Regions from separate parts of the Buttiauxella noackiae genome, predicted to be linked through region 2. Evidence: predicted binding sites of a transcription regulator. Region 2 holds the regulator's gene; each other region holds the start of a gene.
The links. Region 2 encodes Fur, which represses iron uptake genes when iron is present. Its sites were predicted from a motif close to ATAATAATGAGAACNACTATCAA; they were not measured.

Region 1 (4,209 bases), on a different contig from region 2:
TTCATCATTTTTACGAGCTATCGCGCAAAATATAAGCGGTAGTGCATTTTCTTTAATTTTTTTGTTGCATCAAGGAGCCGGTCTTCCTAGAATGCGCGCTACTTGATGCCGACTTAGCTCAGTAGGTAGAGCAACTGACTTGTAATCAGTAGGTCACCAGTTCGATTCCGGTAGTCGGCACCATCAAGTGCTTGGTGGGGTTCCCGAGCGGCCAAAGGGAGCAGACTGTAAATCTGCCGTCATCGACTTCGAAGGTTCGAATCCTTCCCCCACCACCATTTTCAGGCCGCGCTATGCGTAGCCCGAGGCGACGAGATCCAACTAGTCGACTCGAATACTGAGGAGCCACTCCTCAGGTTCTATACAGAATTCAAGCAGGTAGCCGAGTTCCAGAGATGCGGGCATCGTATAATGGCTATTACCTCAGCCTTCCAAGCTGATGATGTGGGTTCGATTCCCACTGCCCGCTCCAGATGTGCTGATATAGCTCAGTTGGTAGAGCGCACCCTTGGTAAGGGTGAGGTCGGCAGTTCGAATCTGCCTATCAGCACCACCTCCTTTATCCTCCCTGTTTTTCTTCTGTTAATTAATTCAACAAATTCAGGCTATTGCCTGGTTGATGTGGTGATATCACCGATTTATCCGTGTCTTAGAGGGACAATCGATGTCTAAAGAAAAATTTGAACGTACAAAACCGCACGTCAACGTCGGTACTATCGGCCACGTTGACCATGGTAAAACCACTCTGACTGCAGCAATCACTACCGTTCTGGCTAAAACCTACGGTGGTTCTGCTCGTGCTTTCGARCAGATCGATAACGCACCAGAAGAAAAAGCTCGTGGTATCACCATCAACACTTCCCACGTTGAATATGACACCCCGACTCGCCACTACGCGCACGTTGACTGCCCAGGGCACGCCGACTACGTTAAAAACATGATCACCGGTGCTGCTCAGATGGACGGCGCTATCCTGGTTGTTGCTGCGACTGATGGCCCAATGCCACAGACTCGTGAGCACATCCTGRTGGGTCGTCAGGTTGGCGTTCCTTACATCATCGTGTTCCTGAACAAATGCGACATGGTTGATGATGAAGAGCTGCTGGAACTGGTAGAAATGGAAGTTCGTGAACTTCTGTCTATGTACGACTTCCCGGGCGACGATACTCCAATCGTACGTGGTTCAGCGCTGAAAGCACTGGAAGGCGACGCGGATTACGAAGCTAAAATCATCGAACTGGCTGGTTACCTGGATAGCTATATCCCAGAACCAGAACGTGCTATCGACAAGCCGTTCCTGCTGCCAATCGAAGACGTATTCTCRATCTCCGGCCGTGGTACTGTTGTTACCGGTCGTGTAGAGCGCGGTATCGTTAAAGTCGGTGAAGAAGTTGAAATCGTTGGTATCAAAGATACCGTGAAATCAACCTGTACTGGCGTTGAAATGTTCCGCAAACTGCTGGACGAAGGCCGTGCGGGTGAGAACGTTGGTGTTCTGCTGCGTGGTATCAAACGTGAAGATATCGAACGTGGTCAGGTACTGGCTAAGCCAGGTTCTATCAAGCCGCACACTCAGTTCGAGTCTGAAGTTTATATCCTGTCCAAAGACGAAGGCGGCCGTCATACTCCGTTCTTCAAAGGCTACCGTCCACAGTTCTACTTCCGTACAACTGACGTGACTGGCACCATCGAACTGCCAGAAGGCGTTGAGATGGTAATGCCGGGCGACAACATCAAAATGGTTGTTACCCTGATCCACCCAATCGCGATGGACGACGGTCTGCGTTTCGCAATCCGTGAAGGCGGCCGTACTGTAGGCGCGGGCGTTGTTGCTAAAGTTATCGCTTAATCGCTGATACTTTTGTATGAAAAAAGAGCGCTCAGGCGCTCTTTTTTTTTTGCAATTTTTGCCACTTACCGACCGAAGTAACATTCGCGTGCTATTGTAATCATAACTATTCTCATTTACACTTTGCGCGTAATTTGAACGGGAGTACTTATGTACGTTTGTTTGTGTAATGGTGTCAGTGATAAAAAAATTCGGCAGGCAGTGCGCCAGTTTCATCCACAATCTTTCCAGCAGCTTCGCAAGTTTGTGCCAGTGGGAAACCAATGTGGCAAATGCATTCGCGCAGCACGAGAAATCATGCAAGAAGAGCTATTGCAGATCCCAGAATTTAAAGAGATTGCCTAAGTCAGTCACTTTTTTTTGACTTACTCCGTGCTACATCTACGCTTCATGTAGTGGAAGCGGAGGGAGTAAAAATGAAAGGTGATACTAAGATAATAAATTATCTCAATAAATTATTGGGAAACGAGCTTGTCGCGATCAATCAGTATTTTCTCCATGCGAGAATGTTCAAAAACTGGGGCTTGATGCGCCTCAACGAAGTTGAATACCACGAGTCCATTGATGAAATGAAACATGCCGATAAGTATATCGAGCGTATTTTGTTCCTCGAAGGAATTCCTAACTTGCAAGACTTGGGCAAACTCCATATTGGTGAGGATGTCGAAGAAATGCTTCAGTCCGACCTCAACCTGGAACTGGAAGGTGCAAAAGATTTGCGTGAGGCGATTGCTTACGCGGATACCATCCATGACTATGTCAGTCGCGATATGCTGATCCAAATCCTTACGGAGGAAGAGCACCATATAGACTGGTTGGAAACTGAGTTAGATCTCATCTCTAAAATTGGTTTGCAGAATTACATTCAATCTCAAATCAAAGAAGGAAGTTGAGTTCTTGAAACAGTGGGAAGGTGGAACATATCCATCCTGCTGAACCACCCGCTATCGCAAGGTATGGGCCAAAGGGTAGCGGAGTGGTAGTCAGTGAAATCTTTTTCTTTCTTAGTAATTTTGTTATTAACATCGAAAACAGGCCCGTTGATGAGGCTGTGAACAGAATCCACCCCAAACTCTGCCAACCATGCCACGCTCCTAAAGCAGCCAAAAGCTTCATATCTCCATAGCCGATTCCCTCGTACTTTCGCCAATAAAAGTATATCCAGTGCAACCCCCATAAACTGAGATATCCGCAAATAGCGCCAAGTATGGATGTTGCTAAATGTTCCGGTATAAAAAAGACCTGATACAGTAACCCAGACCATAACAAGGAATAGGTCAGGTTATCCGGGAGCAGCATGCATCGATAATCTATCCAGGCTAGCTGTAGCAAAAGTCCGATATAGATTGCCAGAAAGAGCAGTTCGAATAGCGAAGAGGACGTAAACATAGCCATTGATGACTCTACAGTGAGATGATTTTCAACATTAAAAGAATCGCTATGTGAAAACAAAGTGGAGATTACTCAGGTGCGAGAAACCCTCCGAGGAAGATTCCACGACTAGCCATTCTTGCATTTCAAATCGAAGGCGTGCCGTACCCTCGTATAAAAGATTGTTTAATTCGTATCCATGGCTTGATTAAGGAGCGTATTTACGTATAATGCGCGGGCCTGTCTTAATCGATGGCTGGCTCGATATGAGCCTGGCAGTGAAGTTACTGTCGACAATGTTCCCAATTGGGGAACTATGTATGAACGATTACACTCCCCCATCAATCGTAATGGGTGTGAGTAGTGATTTTTTTCGTCTATAAAATAATTGGAGCTATGGTCTCATGCAGAGCCAAAGAATCCGTATCCGTCTTAAAGCGTTTGATCATCGTCTGATTGATCAATCAACTGCGGAAATCGTCGAGACTGCTAAGCGCACTGGTGCGCAAGTACGTGGTCCGATCCCGCTGCCGACCCGCAAAGAGCGCTTTACCGTTCTGATCTCTCCGCACGTCAACAAAGACGCGCGTGATCAGTACGAAATTCGCACTCACAAGCGTCTGGTTGACATCGTTGAGCCAACTGAGAAAACCGTTGATGCTCTGATGCGTCTGGATCTGGCTGCTGGTGTTGACGTGCAGATCAGCCTGGGTTAATCAGGTCATTGACGATTGAGAGGTTGAAACAATGATTGGTTTAGTCGGTAAAAAAGTGGGTATGACCCGTATCTTCACAGAAGACGGCGTTTCTATCCCAGTAACCGTGATCGAAGTAGAAGCAAACCGTGTTACTCAGGTTAAAGACCTGGCTAACGACGGCTACCGTGCTGTTCAAGTTACCACTGGCGCTAAAAAAGCTAGCCGTGTAACTAAGCCGGAAGCTGGTCACTTCGCTAAAGCTGGCGTAGAAGCTGGCCGTGGTCTGTGGGA
Region 2 (4,209 bases):
GTTACAAATACTCATAAATTATGTGCTCTCTGTCATAATATCGGAATGAACTCTTACAAAGTCATTGATAATTCGCGTCGCGAAAAATAGTCTTAAGGGCAGCAGTAATGCGGGCAAATATTCATAACCGCTTTAGCCGTTAGGCATTTTTACTTTTTTTCGCCATAAGGCGTCTTTTAACGTCCGGCGATTATTGATACGTCAAAGAGGAATAATATATGCGTACGTTTAGTGGCAAACGTAGTGCACTGGCGCTTGCAATTGCAGGTGTCACGGCTCTTTCAGGACTGGTAGTCATCCCTCAGGCAAGTGCCGCAGGTTTTATTGATGACTCGACTCTGACCGGTGGTGTTTATTACTGGCAACGTGAGCGTGACCGTAAAGATGTTACGACTGACAAATATGAAACTAACCTTGCGCACTCTACCTGGAACGCCAACCTGGACTTCCAGTCTGGTTTCGCCGCTGACATGTTCGGTCTCGATATCGCGGCCTTTACTGCTATCGAAATGGCAGAAAACGGCGACAGCGGTCACCCGAACGAAATCGCATTTTCCTCTGTAAACAAAGCTTACGACGAAGATTATTCAGGTGATAAAAGCGGTATTAGCCTCTATAAAGCAGCAGCTAAATTTAAATACGGTCCAGTTTGGGCGCGTGGCGGTTACATTCAGCCAACCGGGCAAACCTTGCTCGCACCGCACTGGAGCTTCATGCCTGGTACTTATCAGGGTGCTGAAGCCGGTGCAAACTTTGACTACGGCGATTCTGGTGCGTTGAGCTTCTCCTACATGTGGACCAACGAGTACAAAGCTCCATGGCACCTGGAAATGGACAAGTTCTATCAGAACGACAAAAACACCAAAGTTGAATATTTACACTCTCTTGGCGCGAAGTATGACTTCAAAAATGATTTCATTCTCGAAGCGGCATTTGGGCAGGCTGAAGGCTACGTTGATCAGTACTTCACCAAAGCAAGCTACAAATTTGATATCGCCGGCAGCCCGTTAACAACCAGCTACCAGTTCTACGGCACGCGTGACAAAGTTTCTGATGGCAGCGTTAACGATCTGTACGACGGCACAGCATGGTTACAAGCTCTGACTCTCGGATACCGCGTGGGCCAGGTTGATTTGCGTCTTGAAGGAACTATTGTTAAAGCCGATGGCCAACAAGGTTACTTCCTGCAGCGTATGACCCCAACTTATGCATCTTCAAACGGTCGTCTTGATGTGTGGTGGGATAACCGCTCTGACTTCAACGCCAACGGTGAAAAAGCAGTATTTGCTGGCGCGATGTATGACCTGAGCAACTGGAATCTGGCAGGTTGGGCAGTGGGTGCTTCTTATGTGTACGCATGGGATGCAAAACCAAGCTCTAAACCAACCACTGACGGTTACTACGATGCTGATAATCGCCTGAAAGAATCTGCCTACAGCCTTGATGCATTGTATACCGTTCAGGATGGCCGTGCGAAAGGTACTCTGTTCAAACTGCACTTCACTCAGTATGACAACCATTCAGACATCCCAAGCTGGGGCGGTGGTTACGGCAACATCTTCCAGGATGAGCGCGACGTGAAATTCATCGTCATCGCACCGTTCACCATCTTCTGATTCGAATCCGGGCGTGAAAACGCCCGGTTTTTTTAAGGATATCAAGCATGAAAAAAATCATTCTGACTGTGGTGATGGCGTTAGGTTTGAGTGCATGTGCACAGCAACAACCTAAAACTGCTCCGGAAGATTCAAAGCTGAAACAAGCATATAGTGCCTGCATTAACACTGCAGAAGGTAACCCTGATAAAATCCAGGCCTGCCAAAGCGTGCTGAATGTACTGGGTCAGGAAAAAGAGCATCAAGAGTTTGCGAAGAAAGAAACCGTTCGCACACTGGATTACCAGAACTGCATTCAGGCAACACAAACGGGTAATGACCAGGCTGTTAAAGCTAAATGCGATAAAATCTGGCAGGAAATCCGCGCAAACAACAAATAGTTACCGTATTTGAGCAATAAAAAAACCGGTGAATTGTCTCACCGGTTTTTTTATAGGTGACATCCGGGTCAGGGATGTCAGGCTATGCAGATTACTTTTCGCTGATTTCGTGCGCGTTTTCGTCGGTACGGCAATCACCTTCAGCGCAATGACCGTACAGGTACAGGCTGTGGTTAGTCAGACGAATACCATGACGTGATGCGATTTCGCGCTGGCGGGCTTCGATTGAATCATCACTGAATTCAATAACTTTGCCGCAGTCCAGGCAAATCAGGTGGTCATGGTGATGCTGTTGCGTCAGTTCGAATACGGATTTGCCGCCTTCGAAGTTATGACGAGTCACAATGCCTGCATCATCAAACTGGTTTAATACACGATAAACTGTGGCGAGACCAATCTCTTCGCCCATATCAATCAGACGTTTATATAAGTCTTCCGCACTGACGTGATGGTTCACCGGCCCCTGCAACACTTCAAGGATTTTTAATCGCGGAAGCGTGACTTTCAGGCCGGCCTTCTTTAATGCGGTATTATTGTCAGTCATGCGGAAATTGTCCTGTTGCTTAACGATTCGCTCGGACTCAGGGTGAGCGTTAAGATGAATGCGTCTCATTATAGAACTGCCACTTCTAAATGGGAACCGCAAGTATTATGCATAATCAAGCTAAGAAATGGCGGTTGAGTCGCGATTTGATTGCCTTGTTAGCTATTTTGTCAGGAGTTCATTGTACAGGGACAAACTGGAAAGTTAAAAATTTGTAGCAATTATTTTAATCGGAAATAACTATCAATGCGGCGCAACCTAATAGTTGTGCCGCATCTGGAATCAGGCGTTGATGATATCAGCCAGGTTTAGTTCTTCAGAAACTTGTTTAACCCACTTCTGAACACGTTCAGCAGTAAGTTCAGGTTGACGGTCTTCGTCAATTGCCAGCCCAACAAAGTGGTCGTCGTCTGCAAGACCTTTAGACGCTTCGAAATGATAACCCGCCGTTGGCCAGTGACCGACGATAGCTGCACCACGCGGCTCAATGATGTCACGGATAGTACCTAATGCGTCACAGAAGTATTCTGCATAGTCTTCCTGGTCACCACAGCCGAACAGGGCAACCAGTTTGCCATTGAAATCAACTTCTTCCAGAGTTGGGAAGAAATCATCCCAGTCGCACTGCGCTTCGCCGTAGTACCACGTTGGAATGCCGAGAAGCAGAATGTCGAAGCCTTCCAGGTCTTCTTTGCTGCTCTTAGCAATGTCATGCACCTCAGCAACATCCTTACCGAGCTGTTTTTGAATCATTTTCGCGATATTTTCGGTGTTACCGGTGTCGCTGCCGAAAAAAATGCCTACGATTGCCATGAGTAAAATAACCTCTTGATACTTAATGGTATGGTGGCTGCTATTTAGCCACAGATAGGGCAATCATAGCAGAACACATCACAGTGCGGAAACTGCTATGACCCCGTAGTGCACAGTCTGCAAAATCTAACAGGGAAGCAGCATTAAAACTAACTGAGATGTTGCTTCAGTTGTTCGAGCAGCATCTCTTCAATCAATTCACTACGACTGATATTGCGCGCTTCAGCCAACTGATTGAGAGCATCTACCGCATCGTTATTGAGCTTTAGCTCCACTCGCTTCAGGCCGCGTACTTTATCGCGCTTGAGTTGGTTGCGTTTATTGATACGCAATTGCTCATCACGCGTTAGCGGATTGGTTTTTGGTCGCCCCGGGCGACGCTCGTCCGCGAACAGATCTAATGTAGTACGGTCCGTTTGTTCTTTTGCCATGATTAGACTACTGACAGGGAATTCAGGTGGCACGGAGCGGGGTGCTCTGGCGCATTTTAGCGCGCAATCATACATCAGCATGGCTTGCGCGCCAACGCGTTAGCCACATCTTGCGGCCAGTCGGTTTGTTTTTAATCAGTTTGTCGTTGTTGTGTCGATAAAACGATGGATTGCGCGCAAAACAGCATCAGGTTTTTCTGCGTGAACCCAGTGTCCGGCACCGGCAACCACATGAGCACGTGCCTGAGGAAACTGGGAAAGCAGTTGGCTACGATGTGATTCATCAACATAAGGAGATGCGCCGCCGCGAATAAATAGCGCCGGTTCGTTCCATGCGGGAATGTTTTCCCAGCCGACAATATGCTCATATTGCTCCCACAGCACCGGCACATTGAATTTCCATTCGCCATCGGCAAAGGATTTCA
Region 3 (4,209 bases), 600 kb from region 2:
GTGCCGGTGTTGTGAAAATCGTTAAACGTATGGATAACGCTGGTCCACACACCGTTGAAGCCAGCCGCATGAAGGCCTATACCGCGCTGACCACCAAAAATACCACCGGCGATGTTATGAAGAGTGCACAGGATAATGCCGGTGCGCAGAATATGCGCGATATCCCTGGTTTCTTATTATTGGGCGGCGGGATACCGGTGAAAGTGGATAATCAAACCATCGGCGCTATTGGGATTGGCGGTGCGCCGGGCGGCCATTTGGATCAGCAATGTGCGGTTGACGCACTTGAAGCAAATAAGGCTGCTCTTAACGCTTCCTGATAAAGGTTTTCGTGACGTTGCAGGTGTATTTCGACCGGCAGCGTCACGGACAAAAAGAGTCGTGAAAACATCCCCCCTTTGCCCATGTTGAAATTTTTTGTCAAAATAATGTATTCAGCGTCAAATACTTTGCGTATTACACGGACGTTTTTTATACATTGATGGGAAATAAGGGAGCTAAAATGAAGTATATATTCACGCTTATATTGAGTCTGACATTATCCGGATGCACAGCGAGTGATTGGGTAGATGCTGCTGGTGGAATAATGCAGGCTACTGATAAAAATGAAAAAGACGCAAGAGATAAGCGCATTAAAGCGGCTAACAAAGCTGCAGGTTATTAAGATTTAAACAAATTGTAAAAGCGGATTAAGCAATTCCTCTTCTGGCTGTATTGAGTAAGAAGAGGAATGCTGATGATGTTAATGGCATCTGAATAGCTGATTATTTTTCGCACAAGCGTTCAAGCTTGAAGCACTCCGCACCCTTATATAAGCACTCATCATAAATACGATAACCCAGATATTCAGCTACGCGAATTGAGGCCGGGTGATGTTTCACAATAAGGCAAACGGTTTTGGGGGGCGAAAATGAATCAACATACCAATGGTGTGCGGCTTCGGCAGCTTCCTTTGCAATCCCTCGGCCCTGGGCTGTGCGTGAAATGACCCATGAAGCTTCGGCGCAGTTATCAAACTCTTCATCAATACCTCGATGAAAATTAGCCAGCCCCGTTTCCCCTAAAAAAGCATCATCAGATTTTTGGAAGATGGAAAATATCCCGAATCCAAACGTTGACCAGTGCCCGATATTTCTCAAAATACGATTCCATCCTTCTTCCGGTGTAAATCCAGGAGAATTTGTTACCTGGAAAATTTGTGGGTCAGCGTACATCGAAAACCACACGTCAAAATCTGCGATGGCCTGAGGACGTAAAATTAATCTTTCGGTTTCAATATTTGTCATCAATTTATCTTTTATCGAAATTCTGAGTAAAGGGCTGAAAGTGTAACTTCCAGCCTAGAGTCAACTTACTCAGCAGCCGTTTCGCCAGGTTTACTTCTCAGAGTATCAAGATCAATGTCAGCATCGTTTGTTTCCAGCAGCTGCGTTAACAAAAGAAGATTATTGAATTCATTTAAAAGTATCTCAGCGTCACTCTTCAGGGGAGTATCAGCCGCATCCAAAGCAGCATTGATTGCCTTTCTGACGTTTTCAAGCATTTCATTCATACCGCCATTTTTGCCAATGGTCAGTAACAGTGCCCCTATAAGCAAAGACTGAGCTTCGACTTTTGCCGCCAGTTGCTTGGCTTCAGCATCCATTTTTGAAATTTTTGCTATCACACTCAGTATTAAGTTTTTCATGAAAGCTCCTTTTTAGTCAGATAAGCCCTTAACAACATAAGGGTGAGGTTTGTTTGATGAAAATGAAAATAGCCTAAGTTGTGACTGTGCACCACTTCCGGATTGAACAAGAATGTTTTAGGCATTGACGGCGAAGATCATGGTGCTGGCAGGAACCATTGATTGCATAAATTGGTATTTTCTATACATCTTCTCTCTTCTACCGGCTAAGCTTTCTATACCTAAATAAACCCCATTTCTTTCATTAGCTTAAATAGCTCTTTTCGTCATCTGCAAGAGTTTCAGCAGGGTCTATCCTTAGTAAAGACGCCCAAAAAATCAGCATTTCGTGAATACCCCTGTTATCAGGATGTTGTATTGATAATTGTTATCATTAACATAGGGTATTGGCCTTTGGGCGGCAAAACATAAAGAGGTGAACTATGGATGTGCAAACCGATAGCTTCGATCCCAGTGAATTTGCCTGGAAGGGACTGACGTTAACCCCTGATGCGAGCGCACATATTCGCAAACTGGCAAGCCAACAGCCTGGCTTCCTCGGTGTGCGTTTGGGCATTAAACAGACCGGCTGCGCGGGCTTCGGCTATGTACTCGATACCGTAAAAGAGCCTAAACCTGACGACCTCCTTTTTGAAACAGACGGCGCAAAACTGTGGGTGCCAATTTCAGCGATGCCGTTTATCGACGGAACGGAAGTCGATTATGTGCGCGAAGGATTAAACGAAATATTCAAATTTAACAACCCGAAAGCACAGCACGAATGTGGCTGTGGTGAAAGCTTTGGGGTGTAGGCGGGATTATGTCACGTAACACTGAAACGTCTGAAGAAGTGCAAACCTGGGCGGGCAGTCATTCTTATAAAGAAGGCTTTTTCACTCAGTTGAAAACCGACGAAATGGCGCATGGCATCAACGAAGATGTGGTGCGGGCAATCTCTGCGCGGCGTAATGAGCCAGAGTGGATGCTGGAGTTTCGCCTGAGTGCCTATCGTGCCTGGATTGAAATGGAAGAGCCGCACTGGTTGAAGGCCCATTACGACAAGCTGAACTATCAGGATTACAGCTACTACTCAGCTCCGTCTTGCGGCAGTTGCGATGACAATTGCGAATCGCAACCCGGCGCTGTCCAGCAACCTGGTAGCAACGCCTATCTGACTGGCGAAGTCGAAGAGGCATTTAAACAGCTCGGTGTTCCGGTGCGCGAAGGCTCGAATATTGCCATGGATGCGATTTTTGACTCCGTATCAGTGGCGACGACATATCGTGAAAAACTCTCTGAGCAGGGGATTATTTTCTGCTCTTTTGGTGAGGCAATTCATGAATTCCCTGAGCTGGTGCAAAAATATCTCGGCACAGTGGTTCCGAGCAACGACAACTTCTTTGCTGCGCTGAATGCGGCTGTCGCCTCTGACGGCACGTTTATTTATGTGCCAAAAGGCGTGCGCTGCCCAATGGAACTGTCGACCTATTTCCGTATTAATGCGGAGAAAACTGGCCAGTTCGAACGCACAATTTTGGTGGCGGATGAAGGCAGCTACGTGAGCTATATCGAAGGGTGTTCGGCGCCGGTGCGCGACAGCTACCAGCTGCACGCTGCAGTCGTGGAAGTCATCATTCATAAAGATGCCGAAGTGAAATATTCGACCGTGCAAAACTGGTTCCCGGGCGATGGCAACACCGGTGGCATTCTCAACTTCGTGACCAAGCGTGCACTGTGTGAAGGGGCGAACAGCAAAATGTCCTGGACGCAGTCGGAAACCGGTTCAGCGATCACCTGGAAATACCCAAGTGTGATTCTGCGCGGCGATAACTCCATTGGTGAGTTCTTCTCAGTGGCGCTGACGGCGGGCAATCAGCAGGCGGATACCGGCACCAAAATGATTCACATCGGTAAAAACACGCGCTCGACCATTATCTCCAAAGGGATCTCGGCCGGACACAGCCAGAACAGCTATCGCGGCCTCGTCAAAATTATGCCGACGGCGACTAACGCTCGTAACTTCACACAGTGTGACTCCATGCTTATCGGCCCGGACAGTGGCGCGCACACCTTCCCGTACGTGGAATGCCGCAACAACACCGCCCAGCTTGAGCACGAAGCGACGACATCGCGCATCGGTGAAGACCAGTTGTTCTATTGCCTGCAACGCGGGATAGCCCAGGATGATGCGATTTCAATGATCGTCAACGGGTTCTGTAAAGACGTGTTCTCGGAATTGCCGCTCGAATTCGCGGTGGAAGCACAAAAACTATTAGCAATCAGCCTTGAACACAGCGTCGGATAAGAATTAAGGGAAAATTATGCTGAGCATTAAAGATCTACAGGTAAGCGTTGAGGATAAAGAGATCCTGCGCGGTTTAAGCCTTGAAGTGAAACCGGGCGAAGTGCACGCCATTATGGGGCCAAACGGTTCCGGGAAAAGTACGCTTTCCGCAACGCTTGCCGGGCGCGACGACTATGAAGTCACTGGTGGTGAAGTCCATTTTAAAGGCAAAGACCTGTTGGAATTGTCGCCTGAAGAT

Region 1: a site for Fur is predicted at 1,943-1,965, ahead of bfd (bacterioferritin-associated ferredoxin). Genes of this name have one in related genera too.
Region 3: a site for Fur is predicted at 2,045-2,067, ahead of sufA (Fe-S cluster assembly scaffold SufA). Genes of this name have one in related genera too.

What each region holds. Positions count from the first base shown of each region.
Region 1 is NZ_JPRU01000009.1:25,040-29,248, reverse strand. Features, by position in the region: tRNA gene IX31_RS21820 (tRNA-Thr) at 108-183, shown strand; tRNA gene IX31_RS21815 (tRNA-Tyr) at 194-278, shown strand; tRNA gene IX31_RS21810 (tRNA-Gly) at 398-472, shown strand; tRNA gene IX31_RS21805 (tRNA-Thr) at 478-553, shown strand; gene tuf (elongation factor Tu) at 665-1,849, shown strand; gene bfd (bacterioferritin-associated ferredoxin) at 2,000-2,194, shown strand; gene bfr (bacterioferritin) at 2,266-2,742, shown strand; gene IX31_RS21785 (prepilin peptidase) at 2,726-3,244, opposite strand; gene rpsJ (30S ribosomal protein S10) at 3,625-3,936, shown strand; gene rplC (50S ribosomal protein L3) at 3,968-4,209, shown strand, end outside.
Region 2 is NZ_JPRU01000001.1:1,562,281-1,566,489, reverse strand. Features, by position in the region: gene chiP (chitoporin ChiP) at 219-1,616, shown strand; gene chiQ (ChiQ/YbfN family lipoprotein) at 1,664-1,996, shown strand; gene fur (ferric iron uptake transcriptional regulator) at 2,088-2,540, opposite strand; gene fldA (flavodoxin FldA) at 2,823-3,353, opposite strand; gene ybfE (LexA regulated protein) at 3,503-3,784, opposite strand; gene ybfF (esterase) at 3,920-4,209, opposite strand, start outside.
Region 3 is NZ_JPRU01000001.1:958,893-963,101, reverse strand. Features, by position in the region: gene IX31_RS04310 (GlcG/HbpS family heme-binding protein) at 1-320, shown strand, start outside; gene IX31_RS23475 (hypothetical protein) at 503-664, shown strand; gene IX31_RS04305 (GNAT family N-acetyltransferase) at 765-1,286, opposite strand; gene iraP (anti-adapter protein IraP) at 1,352-1,687, opposite strand; gene sufA (Fe-S cluster assembly scaffold SufA) at 2,110-2,478, shown strand; gene sufB (Fe-S cluster assembly protein SufB) at 2,487-3,971, shown strand; gene sufC (Fe-S cluster assembly ATPase SufC) at 3,988-4,209, shown strand, end outside.